Regions from separate parts of the Streptomyces sp. NPDC055632 genome, predicted to be linked through region 4. Evidence: riboswitches for the same ligand, from Rfam matches in the RefSeq annotation. Region 4 holds a riboswitch; each other region holds the start of a gene.
The links. A riboswitch is a leader RNA that binds a small molecule or an ion and turns the genes downstream of it on or off. The one in region 4 is predicted to bind cobalamin.

Region 1 (4,167 bases), on a different contig from region 4:
CCAGGTACGCGCCCGGGGTCAGCAGGGGGTTCTGGGCGAGGTAGGCGGCGGCCTGTTCGACGGCCAGGGGGAGATGGCCCAGGTCCGCGCAGAGTTCGGCCGCTCCGGAGAGGTCCCGGCCGCCGCCGACGGTCGCGATGCGGGTGAGCAGGGCCAGCGATTCGTCCGGTCGCAGGACGTCGAGCCGGATGACCTCGCCGGCGTCGTGCCACACCGTGGCGAGCCTGCTGGTGACGAGAAAACGCCCGTGGGGCAGGCGGGCCAGGAGCGGGGCGATGTCGGCGACGTGGTTGACGTTGTCCAGGACGAGCAGCCAGCCGCTGTGCGTGGCCAGCCACTGCATCCCGTTCTCGGCCAGGGCTTCCACCGTCAGCGCCTTGGAGACGGCGGGCTGCAGGGCGGTGGCGAGGGCGGCCAGGCCCCGTTCCACGCCCGCCGCGCTGTCGGCGGACATCCACCGGACGGGCGCGAGACGGTGCCTGCGGGCCCGGGTGGCCGCCCAGTGCGCGACCAGCGTGCTCTTGCCGACCCCGCCGAGTCCGTGCACGGCATGGAGCCCCACGCCGCCGTTCCTCTTCATGGCGGCGTCGAGGCGGTCGAGTTCGGCGGTGCGCCCCACGAAGCGGGTGGTGCGGTACGGCGGGTTGTCCAGTCCGGGCCGGGCCTTGACCTCGGACACGGGCCGCACCGCCTCCGGCGGGAGCACCACGCCGGAATGGGCGTGGTAGATGCCCGTGACGGCGATGCCGCCGTGCGTCGCGCTCGCGTTCCCGCTGCCCGTCACCCGCTGTGCGGGGGTGACGCCGCCCTCCGTGCCCCCGGCCGGGGTGTGCGTGCCGGGATCGTGCCCTCTGCTCCATCGCCACCTGGCCATACCGAGGTCCCGGCCGTCTACTCGGTCACGATGCCGCTGACCGCGCTGGACCCCGCGCCGACGGCCTCCGCGTCCCCGGTGTTCACGGCTCGTGCGGCGCGCCCGTCGCCCGACCGCCTCACCCCGGTCACGGCGCTGCCGCCGTCCCGCGCCAGCGCGTTCCCGGTCGCCAGGGCCGTGTCGGCCTCCGGGTCGGCGACGAGGGCCGACAGGGCGCGCAGGTCCCGGACCGCCCGCTCCCGGTCCCCCGCGTCGAGGGATGCGAGCAGGACCTCGAACCGCTCCTGCCACACCCCTTCCTGGCGCGACAGCTCCCGGTCCGGATCCGTGGCGGCGCCCGGCTCGAGCGCCCGGGCCGTCCGGTCCAGCCGCTCCAGTTCGGCCCGCCCCCGCTCCGCGTCACCGCGGCCGAACAGTTCGGCGACCCGCTGCCGCACCGCGTGCCAGGCGTCGGTGCCGGCGGCCTGGACCACCGCCCCGCCGCCCGCCGCGGCCAACGCGGTCAAAGCCTCGGTCAGCAAAGCCCCCACCCGCCCCTCACGTCGCCCCGCCTCTTCTCCCCAGCAACGTACAGGCCCGCTGCCGTACATGGGGTGCGGTTCGAGCCAGTCGGAGCCTTCCGCCAAGGCTCGTCCGCACGGGCCCCGGCCGGGCCGGGAGGGCGTGGCCCGGCCTCGGATCAGGGGCGTCGGGCGAGGGGTACGGACTCCCCGCCCGGCCGGCGGCGACGCGCGGAACGACCCCGTCGGAGTGCGGCGTAGGCTGGTCGCGCAGCTGGTTCGCCCCCGTCCGCCAGGCGGGATGCGTCGCAAGAGGGAACCCGGTGGGAATCCGGGACTGCCCCGCAGCGGTGAGCGGGAACGACCGCCGTCATACGCACTGGCCCCGGGAAGGGGCTGGGAAGCGACGGCCAGTAGGTGTCCTCCGGACCGGTCCGGTGGGCGCGCCCGCGAGTCCGAAGACCTGCCCGCCGCCCGCGCGCCCACACCCCGTGCGCGCGGAACAGCCCCGCCGCGACTCGCGAAGGAGAGTTGACGTGGCCGATCCCACCGTCACCAGCCCCGTTCCCGCCGCCCGTCCCGCCAAGACGCCGGACGACTCCCGGGTCGTCCTCGCCCACATCATGAGCGAGCACGACACCAACCTCTACGGCACCATCCACGGCGGCGTGATGATGAAGCTCATCGACGACGCCGCGGCGGCGGCCGCCGGGCGGCACGCCGACGGCCCGGCCGTCACCGTCTCCGTCGACCGGATGACCTTCCTCGCCCCCGTGCGGGCCGGAGACCTGCTCAGCGTCGAGGCCGGCCTCGAACGGGCCGGGCGGACGTCGATGACCGTCGGGGTCCGGGTGACCTCCGAGCGCTGGAACAGCACCGGCCCCGCCACCGAGGTGGCGACCGCCTTCCTGACCTTCGTCGCCGTCGACGCCGACGGCACCCCGCGCCCCGTCCCCGTCCTCGACGTACCGCTGCCCGGCCTGTCCTGACCGGGCGGACCGCCGCCCCGGCCGTGCGCGGTCACGACCGGAGCGGCGGTCTCCGCGCCCACGGGCGTCGAGCGCCGGGCCCGGACCCCGCCGACCGCCCGCAACCCCGGCGCACGGCCGGCGGACCCGTTCCACGACGGAAACGACCAAGGAGCACCATGACGTCGAGCGACACCCCCAGGCATCTCACGGTCATCGGCATCGGATCCGGGGACCCCGACCAGTTGACGCTCGCGGCGGTGAAGGCCATGCGCCGGACCGACGTGTTCTTCGTCCTCGACAAGGGCCGGGAGAAGTCCTCCCTCGTACGCCTCCGGCGGGACATGCTCGACGAGCACGTCACCGGGCCCTACCGGGTCGTCGAGGCGGAGGACCCGTGGCGCGACCGCTCCCAGGAGGAGTCCGTCCCGTACGCGGAAGCCGTCCACGACTGGCGCCGTCGGCGCGCCGACGTCTGCGAGCGGCTGATCCGCGACGAGACGGCTCCCGGGCAGCGCGGGGCGTTCCTGGTGTGGGGCGACCCGTCCCTGTACGACAGCACGCTGGCGATCCTGGAGGACATCACGGCCCGGGGGAACGTGGCGTTCACGTACGACGTGGTCCCGGGGATCAGCAGCGTCTCCGCCCTCGCGGCGCGCCACCGCATCGGTCTGAACCGGGTCGGCCGGCCGATCCACGTCACGCCCGGGCGGCGGCTCCCCGAGACGGCCGGCAACGCCGACGGCGACATCGTCGTGATGCTCGACGCCCACGAGTCCTTCCGGCACATCGCCGGTGACACCACGTGGATCTACTGGGGCGCCTACATCGGCACGCCCGACGAGATCCTGATCTCGGGCCTGCTGTCCGAGGTCGCCGACGAGATCCGCCGCGCGCGGGCGGAGGCCAGGGAACGCCACGGATGGATCATGGACACCTATCTGCTGCGCCCCCACTCCGACGACGGCGACGACGACGACGGCGACGGCGACGGCGACGGCGACGCATGAGGCCTACGCCCGGTCGGCCCGCGGTTTCGGGGCGTCCTCCTCCTTCCGGAGGGGCCGGGGGGAGAAACGGACCGGGGCCTGGAAGCGGGCCTTGCGGGCGGCCCGGCGGAAGACCGTGAGGACCGCCGGTCCCGCGAGGACGACGCAGACGAAGTTGGTGACGGCTCGGCCCGTGTCCCAGCCGAGGGAGGTGGCCAGGTCGAAGGCCAGGTACCGCTGGAACTGCTCGGTGAACGGGAGCCCCGGGAGATAGGCGATGGAGCTGTTCGGATCGAGCGAGAACGGCCAGAAGGAGAGGTTCAGGAGGAAGCCGAAGAGGTAGCCGGAGAGCGAGCCGTACACCGCGAGCAGGGCGACCTCACGGCGCCCCGTGGCCTTCGGCAGGAAGCCCGCGAGCATGCCGACGAAGGCGCAGCCGAACATCTGGTACGGCATCCAGGGGCCGACGCCGCCGGTGATGAGGGCCGAGGCGAACAGGGACGTGCAGCCCAGGGTGAAGCCGAAGCCGGGGCCGTAGACCCGGCCCGCGAGCACGAGGACGAAGAACACCGTCTCGATCCCGGCCGTGCCCGCGCCGAGGGGGCGGATGGCGGCGTTGACCGCGGAGAGGACCCCCAGCATGGCCAGCGCCTTGGAGTCGATGCCGCCCTCGGCGATCTCGGAGATCACCACGCAGAGCACGATCACCAGGAGCACGCCGAAGATCAGCGGCGGGGCGTAGTGCGAGCCGAACTTGCCGGGCGCGACGAGGAACGGCCAGAAGAAGGCGACGACGCCGAGGAAGGCCGCCATCGCGATGACGGCTCCGGCCCGGG
Region 2 (4,167 bases), on a different contig from region 4:
TCGGCCGCGAGCGCGTCCACGTCCGTGAAGTTGGACATCAGGGGGACGGCGCAGACGGCGACCCGCAGCACGTCCGCGCCGACCGGCGGCGCCACCACCGACTCCCTGACGGTGCCGCGCAGGGAGACCCGCAGGCCGTCCTCCTCGTCGATGCCTAGGCCGTGCGCGTACGGCAGGACGCCGAAGGTCCGGCGCCCGGTCAGGCCGTACAGCATGTCGAGCCCGGGTTCGAGCAGGCTCACGTCGCCCCGGAACTTGTTCACCAGGTATCCGGCGACGAGCGACTGGTCCTCGGGGGACAGCAGCGCCGTCGTGCCGAAGAACTGGGCGAAGACCCCGCCCCGGTCGATGTCCCCGACCACCACCACGGGCAGCCCGGCGGCCCGCGCCACGCCCATGTTCACGATGTCGGTGCGCCGCAGGTTGATCTCGGCCGGGCTGCCCGCGCCCTCGCAGATCACCGCGTCGTACGTGCTCCGCAGCTCCTCCAGGCACGCCATGACGGGCTCGAACAGCTCCTTCTGCCGCCCACCGTGGTAGCCCTTGGCGCTCATCTCGCCCACCGGCTTCCCCATCAGGACGACCTGGCTGGAGCGGTCGCCGCCCGGCTTGAGCAGCACCGGGTTCATCAGCGCGGTCGGCTCGACCCGGGCGGCCTGCGCCTGCATGGCCTGGGCCCGGCCTATCTCGGCGCCCTCGCGCGTGACGAAGGAGTTGAGGGACATGTTCTGCCCCTTGAACGGCGCCACCTTCAGGCCCTCGCGGACCAGCCACCGGCAGATCCCGGCCGTCACGACGCTCTTGCCCGCGTCGGACGTGGTCCCGGCGACCAGCAGCCCCCCGCCCCTCCCGCCCTTCATGCGCTCCTCCGCTTCCCGCGCTTCACCGCGCCGGCGATCAGACGGCCGCCCACGCAGGCGGCCAGGGTCAGCGCGGTCACCCGGCGCGAGAGCGCCACCGCCCGCTCGATGTCCGCCACCTCGACGGCCCGCCCCTCCCCGTTCAGGACCGGCCGGTGCTCGACGCGCCCGCCGTACGAGAGGGTGCCCCCGAGCCGTACGCCCAACGCGCCCGCGAAGGAGGCCTCGACCGGGCCCGCGTTGGGGCTCGGGTGCTTCGACGCGTCCGCCCGCCAGGCCCGTACGGCCCCGCGCGGGTTCCCGCCGGCGACGGTCGCGAGCGCGGCTGTCAGGCGCGCGCCCGGCCAGCCGGCCAGGTCGTCGAGGCGGGCCGAGGCCCAGCCGAAGCGGCGGTACCGGGGCGACCTGTGGCCGACCATCGCGTCCAGGGTGTTGACGGCCCGGAAGCCGACGAGCCCCGGCACGCCCGCGACCGCGCCCCAGAACAGGGCGCCGACCACGGCGTCCGAGGTGTTCTCGGCGACCGACTCGACGACCGCGCGGGCCATCGCGGGACCGTCCAGGGACTGCGGGTCGCGCCCGCACAGGTGGGGCAGCCGCTCGCGGGCCACCTCCAGGTCCCCGGCGGCCAGCGCCCCGCCGATCGCGCGGGCCTCACGGCCCAGGGTCGTCCCGCCGACGACGGCCCACACGGAGGCGGCGGTCAGCGCGACGGCGGCGGCCGGCCGGTTCCGCACGGTCCGGGCGGCGAGGGCGCCGAGGGCGGCGGTGGAACCGGCGCAGACGGCGGTGTGCAGGGCGCCCCAGCCGCGGTGGTCGTGGTGGAGGCGCCGCTCGACGGCGGCGGCGGCCCGGCCGAACGCGGCGACGGGGTGGCCCCGGCGGGGGTCGCCGAGGAGCAGGTCGACGGCGAGGCCCGCGGCCGCTCCGTACGCGAAGACACCGGTGGCTCTGCTGCGGCCGGGCATGGCGCTATGTCCTCACTCAGGGTCCGCGCCCTGGATCGACGTGACCGGCGGCGAGAGTTCCTGACTCCCGGACCCTCGGATCCGGTCACAGTGGCGGGACCGCGCCGGATTCGCACCGGACTTCCTCTGCTGCCGCCGTAATGGCCTCGGCAGTCCACCACGCCCCGAGAACGGGCGTCAACCCAGCCTTGACCTGCGGCGGCGCACTGTGCGGAGCACCACAGGAAAGGGCCGGGCGGCCCGCACCCGAAGGTGCGGACCGCCCGGCCGGTGGAGCGGGGACCGTCAGACGACGATCAGGTAGATGCCGTACGCCACGGCCGCCAGGCACAGCCCGAAGCAGGCGTAGGCGCCGGTGCGGGCCAGGGCGGCGGAGCCTCCCCGGGCCACGGCCTCCTCCTGCTTGGTGAGGCCGACGATGCCGAGGGTGAAGAGGCCCACCAGGGCGACGGTTGCCACGAGGCTGACGCCGAAGACGGAGCCGAGGGCTGCCCAGTCGATCTTCATGTGGTTCTTTCCTTAGACCTTCGCGGCCGGGGCCGGGGGAGCGGTCGGGTCGGTGGGGGCCGGGGCGGGGATGGTCGCCTTGAGGTCCTCGTCGGTGACGGCGGCCACGGAGCCGGCCGGCGGCGGGGTGACGGCCGCGATGGCGGTGGTCACCACGCCCGCGGGCTCGGCGTCGGAGGCGTCGAGGTCGTCGGCCGTGACGTTGTGGTGGTCGACCGGCTTGCGGCGGGAGAGCGCCCAGATGACCGCCGAGCCGGTCACGAGCAGGACCGCGACGGCGGCGATGCCCCAGGGGCCCTGCTTGGTGAGGAACTCGGCGCCGGCGCCGACCAGGCCCGCGGCGGGCAGGGTCAGGCCCCAGGCGACGAACATCCGGGTCGCGGTCGACCAGCGGACGACTCCGCCCTTGCGGCCGAGGCCGGCGCCCATCACGGCACCCGAGCAGGACTGGGTGGTGGAGAGGGAGAAGCCGAGGTGCGAGGAGGCCAGGATGACCGTCGCGGCGCTGGTCTGGGCGGCGAAGCCCTGCTGCGGCTGGAGGTCGGTGAGGCCCCGGCCCATGGTGCGGATGATGCGCCAGCCGCCGAGGTAGGTGCCGAGCGCGATCGCGACGCCGGCGGAGACGACGACCCAGAGGGGCGGGTTCGAGCCGGGGGCGACGACGCCCTGGGTGACCAGGGCGAGGGTGATGATGCCCATCGTCTTCTGGGCGTCGTTGGTGCCGTGGGCGAGGGAGACGAGACCGGCGGAGGCGATCTGGCCGGCCCGGTAGCCCTTGGCCGTGGCCTTCGCCTCGGGGTTCGCCTTGATCTTGTACGTCAGCTTGGTGGCGGCCATCGCGGCGAGGCCGGCGACGAGCGGCGCGGCGACGGCCGGGATGAGGACCTTGGTGACGATGGTGGAGCCGTTCACGGCCGACCAGCCGGCCGACATGACCGCGGCGCCGATGAGGCCGCCGAAGAGCGCGTGGGAGGAGCTGGACGGGAGTCCGAGCAGCCAGGTCAGCAGGTTCCACAGGATGGCGCCGACCAACGCGGCGAAGATCACCTCTGTGCGGATGCCCTCTTCGTTGATGATCCCGCCGGAGATCGTCTTGGCGACCTCCACGGACAGGAACGCGCCGACGAGGTTGAGCACGGCGGACATGGCCACCGCCGTCTTGGGCTTGAGCGCACCGGTCGAGATGGTCGTGGCCATCGCGTTGGCGGTGTCGTGGAAACCGTTCGTGAAATCGAACACGAGAGCTGTCACGACCACAATGGCGAGCAGCAGCGTGATGTGTTCCATTTACCCAGGCAATCGTTCGACGTCAGTGGCTGGTCGAACGTAAGCAACCTGGGTGAACGGAAGATGAACTGGGGCGGGCGGCGTGGTGTCCCTAACCGGTGTCAAGAGATTCCGCTTGACCCTCCGGAGGGGTCCGCGAGCGACGCCGTCCACGATGCGGTCACCCTGCGACCCCGGGTAATCCGGGCCCCGCAAGGCCTCGGCGACCCGTCCCGGTTCCTCCCCCGCCGCCCCGTTCCGCTCCCCGGACCGGACCACCCGACCGGGGGACCCCGCCGAGGAGAGCCACGTCACTCTCCCGGGGGACGCCCCCGGGCCCCGGAACGCACCCCTCCGGACCTTCCGGTGGCACCCCGGTCCCGTCCTGCGGACACTGGGGGTGTGCGCCCGGCTACAGCGACGGCAGCGGCCGTCACCACCCTGCTCGGTGCCGGCGCGGCCGCGGTCGCGGCCGGCCGGTACGCCAGCGACCTCGCCCTCAAGGCGTCGTCCGTACGCCCCCTGCCCGGCGATCCGAGACTGACCGTGCACGCCACGGGCCCCGA
Region 3 (4,167 bases), on a different contig from region 4:
AGCTGGTCCTTCGTGAGCATGCTGGTGGACACTCCGTTCACCCCATCGTCGGCATGGTGAAGCTCGCGCCCTCCTTGACCCCGGAGGGCCAGCGCGAGGTGACGGTCTTGGTGCGGGTGTAGAAGCGGATCGAGTCGGGCCCGTGCTGGTTCAGGTCGCCGAACCCGGACGCCTTCCAGCCCCCGAAGGTGTGGTACGCCACCGGGACCGGGATCGGGACGTTGACGCCGACCATGCCGGTGTCGACCCGGCGCGCGAACTCGCGGGCGGTGTCGCCGTCCCGGGTGAAGACGGCGACGCCGTTCCCGTACGCGTGCTCGCTGGGCAGCCGCAGTGCCTCCTCGAAGTCGGCGGCGCGCACGACGCACAGCACCGGGCCGAAGATCTCCTCCCGGTGGATCCGCATCTCCGGGGTGACCCGGTCGAAGAGGGAGGCCCCTGCGAAGAAGCCGTCCTCGTGGCCGGGCAGGGTGAAGCCGCGCCCGTCGACGACGAGTTCGGCGCCCTCCTCCACGCCGATGTCGACGTAGCGGGTGACCCGTTCCAGGGCGTCCCGGCTCACCAGCGGCCCGAAGTCGGCCTCCGGGTCGTCGGAGCGGCCGATCCGGAGGGCGGCGACGCGCTCCTTCAGCGCGGCCACCAGCCGGTCGGCGGTCTCCTCGCCGACGGGCACGGCGACGGAGATCGCCATGCAGCGCTCGCCCGCCGAGCCGTAACCGGCCCCCACCAGGGCGTCGACGGCCTGGTCGAGATCCGCGTCGGGCATCACGATCATGTGGTTCTTGGCGCCGCCGAAGCACTGGGCGCGCTTGCCGTGGGCGGCGGCCGTCGCGTAGATGTGCGCGGCGATCGGGGTGGAGCCGACGAAGCCGAGGGCCTGCACGCGGGGGTCTTCGAGGAGGGTGGTGACGGCCTCCTCGCCGCCGTTGACGACGTTGAGGACGCCGGCCGGGAGCCCCGCCTCCAGGAACAGCTCCGCGAGCCGGAGCGGTACGGAGGGGTCGCGTTCGGACGGCTTGAGGAGGAAGGCGTTGCCGCAGGCAAGCGCGGGCGCGGCCTGCCACAGCGGGATCATCGCGGGGAAGTTGAACGGGGTGATGCCGGCGACGACGCCGAGCGGGCTGCGCAGGGAGTGCACGTCGATGCCCGTTCCGGCGTTGTCGGTGAACTCCCCCTTGAGGAGATGGGGGATGCCGGCGGCGAACTCCACTACTTCGAGACCGCGTTGCAGATCGCCGTGGGCGTCCGCGACGGTCTTGCCGTGCTCGGCCGACAGCAGCCTCGCCAGCGCGTCGCGCTCGTCCTCGACGAGCTGGAGGAACCGCAGCAGGACGCGGGCGCGCCGCTGCGGGTTCCAGGCGCCCCACTCCCGCTGGGCGGCGACCGCGTCCGCGATCGCGTGCTCGGTGTCGGCGCGGCCCGCGAGCGGGACGCGGGCCTGGACGGTGCCGGTGTTGGGGTCGTACACGTCGCCGAAGAGGCCGGACGTGCCGGCGGTGTGCTTCCCGCCGATGAAATGGGTGAGTTCACGGACCATGGGTGCCTGCTCTCGTCAGGTCGGATCCGGGGACGGCACGGCGGACCGCCGGTCGCACCGGGTGGGTGCGCCGAGGGGGAACGCCGTGGGACAGGGCGGCGCGGGGCCGCCGAAGAGCTATGTGAACGCGGGGGTCGCCGCTCGCTCCGCCGGATCACCAGGGTCGTGGGTACGGACCGGTGCCATGCGTGTCTGCTCCATCCTCGTGGACAACACGGAACGCTCCGCGGCCGGTATCCTGACTCCCGGATCCCCGCGTGCCGCCCGTCTTCCCGACGGACCTCGTCAGTGACGTGTGGACGGCAGCACGCTCCCCGGTCACAGTGGCGGGACCGTGCCGGATTCACACCGGCTTCCCTGCACCGCGGACCTTGTGCCACGAACATATAGTTGGGCGTCCTAGTAAGTCCACCCCGAACTGCCGTGCCGTCCGGGGGAGTACGTCCCCGAGGCGCGTCCGGCGGGTCGGGCCCTAGGAAGCCCCGGCCGCGTTCCGGAGCCGCCGGGCGCGGATCTCGCGCACGGACAGGAGAACGGCCGCCGCGTTGAGGGGGAAGGCGATCGCGTCGGCGATCTCGCGGACGTCGACGGCGCGCAGGAGGCTCGCGGCCAGCGCGATCAGGAAGAGGCTCAGGGGGAGGAAGCGCCGCCACGCCGGAAGCTCCCGCATCCGTGCGACGGTCACGGTGCACAGGACGAGGGAGCCGAACAGGGCGACGGCCGAGAGGGCGATGAGGACGAGCATCGGGGCTTCTCCGGAAGGGACGGACGGAACGGGGGGCGAACGCCGTGGTGCACCGCCCGGCCCCCACGGACCGGACGCGCGCGGCCCCCGTCCCACCCTCCGAACGACCTGACCTGCGACGACGCTCTCGACCGAGGACAGCTTGACCCACCGGGCCTCTCACGTCATGGGTGCCACCACCCATCTTCGGGACCCGTGCGGCCCCGGAGCGTCCGACGGGTGCCCGTCGGTCCGTCGCTCCCTCAGTACGTGGAAGCCGGGCCCGGGGGCAGGTGGACCGTCATGATCAGGCGGCAGGTGTCGGTGCCGGCGCCGCGGTAGGTGTGGGTGGTATCGCCGTCGAAGGCGGCTGTCTGGCCGGTGCCCACGGAGTGCTCGACGCCGTCGACGACCAGGGTCATCCGGCCCGAGGTGACGCTGACGGTCTCGACGACCCCGGCCCGGTGGGGGTGGCTGGGGTACTCCTCGCCCGGTTCCAGCCTCCAGCGCCAGACCTCGACCGGCGCCGGGCCCGAGGTCGTCAGCATGAGGCGGGCCTCGCCGCCCTCCTCGCCGGTCCACAGCGGTGCGACGCCGGCGGCGTCCACCACGCGGACCCGGCCCTCCGTCGGGCCCTCCATCAGGGCGGACACCGAGACCCCGAGGGTGTCGGCCAGCCGGACCAGGGTGGCGAAGTTGGGGTTGCCCTGGGCCTTCTCCAGGCCCACCAGGGCACCCTTGCTGACCTTGGCGCGCCGTCCGAGCTCGTCGAGGGACAGGCCCGCGCGGACGCGGGCCGTCCTGACGTTGTGCGCGAGCGTCCGCAGGGCCGCCTCTGTCTCGGCCAATTCGATCACCCTTCCCGTTCTCCGCCCGACCCCCGCCCGGTTCTCGCGAGCGGATCACTGGAATGTACCGCCCGGTCGATCGGTTGACGCATGTCGGTCGGTCTGTTGTACGGTTCGGTCGTTCCATTGAGAAAACTAGGGATGTCATCCGTGATCGCTCTGCTGCTGGCCCTGGGCAGCTCCCTCGCCTACGGCTGCGCCGACTTCCTCGGCGGCCTGGGAGCCCGCAAGGCCCACGTCCTGCGCACCGTGATGGTCGCCGCCCCCGCCTCCCTCGCGGTCGAGCTGCTGCTGTGGCCGTTCCTCGGCACCTCGTTCAGCCCCGGCGCCCTCGCCTGGGGAGCCGCGTCCGGCGTCGCCTCGGCCGCCGCGTTCGCCCTGCTCTACCGGACCCTGGCCATCGGCCCGATGAGCGTCCTGTCGCCCGTGACCGCCCTGGTGTCCGCCGTGCTTCCCGTCGGCGTCGGGCTCCTCCAGGGCGAGCACCTGGGCGCCGCCGGTCTCCTCGGCCTGCCGCTCGCGCTGGCGGCGGTGGTGCTCGTCAGCGCCGGGCACGGCGCCGGAGCCGTCCGCCCCTCCCGTACGGCCCTGCTGCTCGCCCTCGGCGCGGGCGCCGCCATCGCCCTCCAACTGGTCTTCCTCCACCAAGCGCCCTCCGACAGCGGAGTGGCCCCGCTGATCGTGGGCCGGGCGGTCTCCTCGGCCGTCACCCTGGTCGCCGCCGGGCTGATGTACCGCAGGCTGGGCCCCGAGAAGCCCGCGTACGCCGTCTCGGCCGCCGCCGGAGCGCTGGACTCCGTGGCGAACCTGCTCTTCCTGCTCGCCGTCCGCGGCGGTGACCTCGCCGTCGTCGCCGTGGTCACCGCCCTCTACCCGGCAGGCACGGTCCTGCTCGCCCGCGGCGTCCTCGCCGAGCGCATCCACCGGGCCCAGCTCGTCGGCCTCGGCACGGCCGCCGTCGCCGTCGGCCTCCTCGCCCTGGCCTGAGGGCCGGGACGTCCCGTACGAAGACCGCCTTCGCCCCCGCACGGAACGGAAATCCCATGACCGCCTTCCGC
Region 4 (4,167 bases):
TGGTCGAAGGAGAAGATGAAGTACGACTTCGGCTTCACCTCACCGCCTTCGTTGCCGGACAGGGCGGAGGGGTCGAAGGCGACCCCGCCGCGCAGCAGGTCCTCCTTGAGCACGGCCTCCCGGGGAATCCCCGGGAAGCGCTCCATGAGGGACTCCACGACGGACGTGCGGGTGGGTGCGACGCTGGACACAGGCGGGTCTCCGGAGGTCAGGGGCTTATGGAGCCGACGTGTACCCCACGCTACGCGCGCGCACCCGCGACGGGGCGGCCGGGGCTCCCGGACCGCCGGGTCCGGGGCGCGCGGCCCCGGACCCGGCGGACGGCGTCACGAGCCGGACAGCTCCTCCCGCACGGTGCGGGCGGCGGCGACCAGGTTCTCCAGGGAGGCCCTGGTCTCCGGCCAGGCGCGGGTCTTCAGACCGCAGTCCGGGTTGACCCACAGGCGCTCGGCGGGGATCGCCTCCAGACCGGTGCGCAGCAGGTCCGCCGCCTCCTCGGCGCTCGGCACCCGGGGCGAGTGGATGTCCCAGACGCCGGGACCGGCCTCGCGCGGATAGCCGTGGGCGGCGAGCTCACGGGCCACCTGCATGTGGGAGCGGGCCGCCTCCAGGCTGATGACGTCGGCGTCGAGGTCGTCGATCGCCTGGACGACGTCCCCGAACTCGGCGTAGCACATGTGGGTGTGGACCTGCGTGTCCGGCCGCACGCCGCTCGTGGCGAGCCGGAACGCCTCGGTCGCCCACGCCAGGTACGCCGGGCGGTCGGCGGCCCGCAGCGGCAGCGTCTCGCGCAGCGCCGGCTCGTCCACCTGGATGACGGAGGTGCCGGCCGCCTCCAGGTCGGCCACCTCGTCGCGCAGGGCGAGGGCGACCTGCCGGGCGGTCTCGCCGAGCGGCTGGTCGTCGCGGACGAACGACCAGGCGAGCATGGTGACCGGACCGGTCAGCATGCCCTTGACGGGCTTGGCGGTCAGGGACTGGGCGTACGAGGTCCAGCGCACCGTCATCGGCTCGGGCCGCGAGACGTCCCCGGCCAGGACCGGCGGACGGACGTAGCGGGTGCCGTACGACTGGACCCAGCCGTGCCGGGTGGCGAGGTAGCCGTCGAGCTGCTCGGCGAAGTACTGCACCATGTCGTTGCGCTCGGGCTCGCCGTGCACCAGGACGTCGACCCCGGCCTTCTCCTGGTACGAGACCACCTCCTGGATCTCGGCCCTGATGCGCTCCTCGTACCCGGCCGTGTCGATCCGCCCGGCCCGCAGGTCGGCGCGGGCGGTGCGCAGTTCGCCGGTCTGCGGGAAGGAGCCGATGGTGGTGGTCGGGAGCAGCGGCAGGCCCAGGTGGGCGCGCTGGGCGGCGGCCCGCTCGGCGTACGGCTGCGAGCGGCGGGCGTCCGCCCCGGTGACGGCCCCGGTGCGGGCGCGCACGGCCGGGTTCCGGGTGATGGGGGAGTTCGCGCGGGAGGCGAGGGCGGCGCGGTTGGCGGCCAGTTCGCCGGCGATCGCGTCGGTGCCCCGCGTCAGGCCCTTGGCCAGCGTCGTGATCTCGGCGGTCTTCTGCCGCGCGAAGGAGAGCCAGCGCAGGATCTGCGGGTCGACGTCCTTCTCGGCCGCGGCGTCGAGCGGCACGTGGAGCAGCGAGGAGGAGGCGGAGACGTCGACCCGGTCGGCCAGCCCGAGCAGGGTGCCGAGGACGGACAGGGACTTCTCCAGGTCGTTGACCCAGATGTTGCGGCCGTCGACCACACCGGCGACGAGGCGCTTGCCGGGCAGGCCGCCGACGGCGGCGAGCCCCTCCAGGTTGGCCGCCGCCGGGCCGGTGAAGTCGAGCGCCAGGCCCTCGACCGGCGCCTTCGCCAGGACGGGCAGGGCGTCGCCGAGCCGGTCGAAGTACGAGGCGACGAGGAGCTTCGGCCGGTCGGTGGGCGCGCCGAGGTCGCGGTAGGCGCGCGCGGCGGCGTTCAGGTCGGCCGGCGTCCGGTCCTGGACGAGCGCGGGCTCGTCGAGCTGCACCCACTCGGCGCCGGCCGCGCGCAGGTCCGCGAGGACCTCCGCGTACACCGGCAGGAGCCGGTCGAGCAGGGTCAGCGGGTCGAAGTCGGCGGGCACGCCCGGCGCGGGCTTGGCGAGCAGCAGGTAGGTGACGGGGCCCACGAGCACGGGCCGGGCGGCGAGGCCCAGGGCGAGCGCCTCCTCCAGCTCCGCGACCTGCTTGGCGGAGTCGGCCGTGAAGACCGTGTCGGGTCCCAGCTCCGGCACCAGGTAGTGGTAGTTCGTGTCGAACCACTTCGTCATCTCCAGCGGGGCGACGTCCTGCGTGCCGCGCGCCATGGCGAAGTAGCCGTCCAGGGCGTCGGCCGCGACGGCCTCGCGGTGGCGCGCGGGGACCGCGCCCACCATGACGGTGGTGTCCAGAACGTGGTCGTAGTACGAGAAGTCGCCGGTCGGCACCTCGTGGACGCCGGCCCCGGCGAGCTGCCGCCAGTTGGTCCGGCGCAGTTCGGCGGCGGTGGACCGGAGGGCGTCGGCGGTGACGCGGCCCTTCCAGTAGCCCTCGATCGCCTTCTTCAGCTCCCGGTCCCGGCCCTGGCGCGGGTAGCCGTACACGGTGGCCCGTGCTGCCGCGGCTGCGGACTTCGTGGTCACGGAGATCTCCTTCGCGAGATGAATCCCTGAGGTCCCGGGACGGGGAGAGGGCGCGAAGGGGCGACGGACCGGACGGCACGCGTGCGCGGCGGGCACGGGCGTCCGTCAGGTATGTACGCCGACCCGCCCTCGAGGTCACCGGGATGTCCGCGCGCGGAATCGTCCGCGTGCGGGCAACGGGCAGGTCTTCGGACTCGCGGGCACGCCCACCGGACTGGTCCGGAGGACACCTAGTGGCCGTCGCTTCCCAGCCCCTTCCCGGGGCCAGTGCGTATGACGGCGGTCGTTCCCGCTCACCGCTGCGGGGCAGTCCCGGATTCCCACCGGGTTCCCTCTTGCGACGCATCCCGCCTGGCGGACGGGGGCGAACCAGCTGCCCGGTCAGACTACGGGGTCGACCGCCGGAGCGGGGGAGCGCATCTCGCCATTCGGGCAGTGGAGCGGGACGCGCGAGTGAGAATCGAGAACGCGGGCCGCTCGCGCGGGACGGGGCGCGGACGGCCGGTGGAACGCTCGGGGAGGTACGGAGGTACGGAGGTACGGAGGTACGGAGGTACGGAGGTACGGAGGGTATGCGGTACGGAGGTACGGCGGGTACGCGGTAAGGCGGTACGGCAGCGGGGCGGCGGCGGGGCCGGGGACGGCACCACCCGTCCCCGGCCCCTCGCCGTACCACCGCCGGGTCCTCTCTCGGGACCCTCCACAGGCCCCTTCCCCGGCGGCGGGCGCCGGCCCCTCAGGCCGGCCGTCCGGGCGTCTCCGCCCGGTCGTACACGTGGAACCCCCGGCCGCTCTTCCGGCCGAGCAGCCCCGCCTCCACCATCCGCAGGAGCAGCGGCGGGGGCGCGTACAGGGGCTCCTTGAACTCCTCGTACAGCGAGTTCGCGATGGAGGCGACCGTGTCGAGTCCGATCAGGTCCGCGAGCCGCAGCGGTCCCATCGGATGGGCGCAGCCCAGCTCCATGCCCCGGTCGACGTCCGTGGCGGAGGCGAAGCCCGACTCCGTCATCCGGATCGCGGACAGCAGGTACGGGACGAGCAGGGCGTTGACGACGAAGCCGGCCCGGTCGCGGGAGCCGATCGCGGTCTTGCCCAGGGTGCGGGTCGCGAAGTCGGTCACCGCGGCCGTCGTCGCCGCCGACGTGTGGAGGGTCGTGACGATCTCCACGAGCGGAAGCACGGGCACGGGGTTGAAGAAGTGCAGCCCCACGACCCGGTCGGCGTTCTCGGTGGCCATGGCGAGCCGCATGACCGGCAGGGAGGAGGTGTTGGTGGCGAGGACCGCCGCCGGATCGGTGACGATCTTGTCGAGCGCGGCGAACACCCGGGTCTTGACGGCGGGGTCCTCGACGACGGCCTCGACGACGAGCTGCCGGTCCGCGAGGTCGGACGGTTCGGCGGTGGCCGTGATCCGGTCGAGCGCGGCCTCGGCGGACGGGCGGTCCAGCTTGCCGCGCTGGACGGCCCGTTCGAGGGAGACGGCGACGCGCTCGCGGGCGGCGCGCGCCGCCGCGCGGTCGGC

Region 1: another riboswitch for cobalamin. It lies ahead of ACWGSR_RS34875 (acyl-CoA thioesterase); the one in region 4 lies ahead of metE (5-methyltetrahydropteroyltriglutamate--homocysteine S-methyltransferase).
Region 2: another riboswitch for cobalamin. It lies ahead of ACWGSR_RS11835 (cobalamin biosynthesis protein); the one in region 4 lies ahead of metE (5-methyltetrahydropteroyltriglutamate--homocysteine S-methyltransferase).
Region 3: another riboswitch for cobalamin. It lies ahead of ACWGSR_RS00115 (CoA-acylating methylmalonate-semialdehyde dehydrogenase); the one in region 4 lies ahead of metE (5-methyltetrahydropteroyltriglutamate--homocysteine S-methyltransferase).

Annotation. Positions count from the first base shown of each region.
Region 1 is NZ_JBSHHY010000052.1:8,749-12,915, reverse strand. Features, by position in the region: gene ACWGSR_RS34885 (tetratricopeptide repeat protein) at 1-874, opposite strand, end outside; gene ACWGSR_RS34880 (hypothetical protein) at 892-1,380, opposite strand; cobalamin riboswitch at 1,633-1,859, shown strand; gene ACWGSR_RS34875 (acyl-CoA thioesterase) at 1,911-2,363, shown strand; gene cobF (precorrin-6A synthase (deacetylating)) at 2,522-3,352, shown strand; gene ACWGSR_RS34865 (ECF transporter S component) at 3,356-4,167, opposite strand, start outside.
Region 2 is NZ_JBSHHY010000006.1:251,709-255,875, forward strand. Features, by position in the region: gene ACWGSR_RS11830 (cobyric acid synthase) at 1-860, opposite strand, end outside; gene ACWGSR_RS11835 (cobalamin biosynthesis protein) at 857-1,828, opposite strand; cobalamin riboswitch at 1,861-2,002, opposite strand; gene ACWGSR_RS11840 (hypothetical protein) at 2,114-2,335, opposite strand; gene ACWGSR_RS11845 (inorganic phosphate transporter) at 2,348-3,622, opposite strand; gene ACWGSR_RS11850 (alpha/beta hydrolase) at 4,004-4,167, shown strand, end outside.
Region 3 is NZ_JBSHHY010000001.1:20,164-24,330, reverse strand. Features, by position in the region: gene ACWGSR_RS00120 (acyl-CoA dehydrogenase family protein) at 1-20, opposite strand, end outside; gene ACWGSR_RS00115 (CoA-acylating methylmalonate-semialdehyde dehydrogenase) at 38-1,537, opposite strand; cobalamin riboswitch at 1,749-1,919, opposite strand; gene ACWGSR_RS00110 (hypothetical protein) at 2,010-2,282, opposite strand; gene ACWGSR_RS00105 (helix-turn-helix domain-containing protein) at 2,525-3,109, opposite strand; gene ACWGSR_RS00100 (EamA family transporter) at 3,260-4,096, shown strand; gene ACWGSR_RS00095 (B3/B4 domain-containing protein) at 4,153-4,167, shown strand, end outside.
Region 4 is NZ_JBSHHY010000005.1:12,380-16,546, forward strand. Features, by position in the region: gene ACWGSR_RS09230 (radical SAM protein) at 1-146, opposite strand, end outside; gene metE (5-methyltetrahydropteroyltriglutamate--homocysteine S-methyltransferase) at 327-2,645, opposite strand; cobalamin riboswitch at 2,808-3,034, opposite strand; gene ACWGSR_RS09240 (3-hydroxybutyryl-CoA dehydrogenase) at 3,382-4,167, opposite strand, start outside.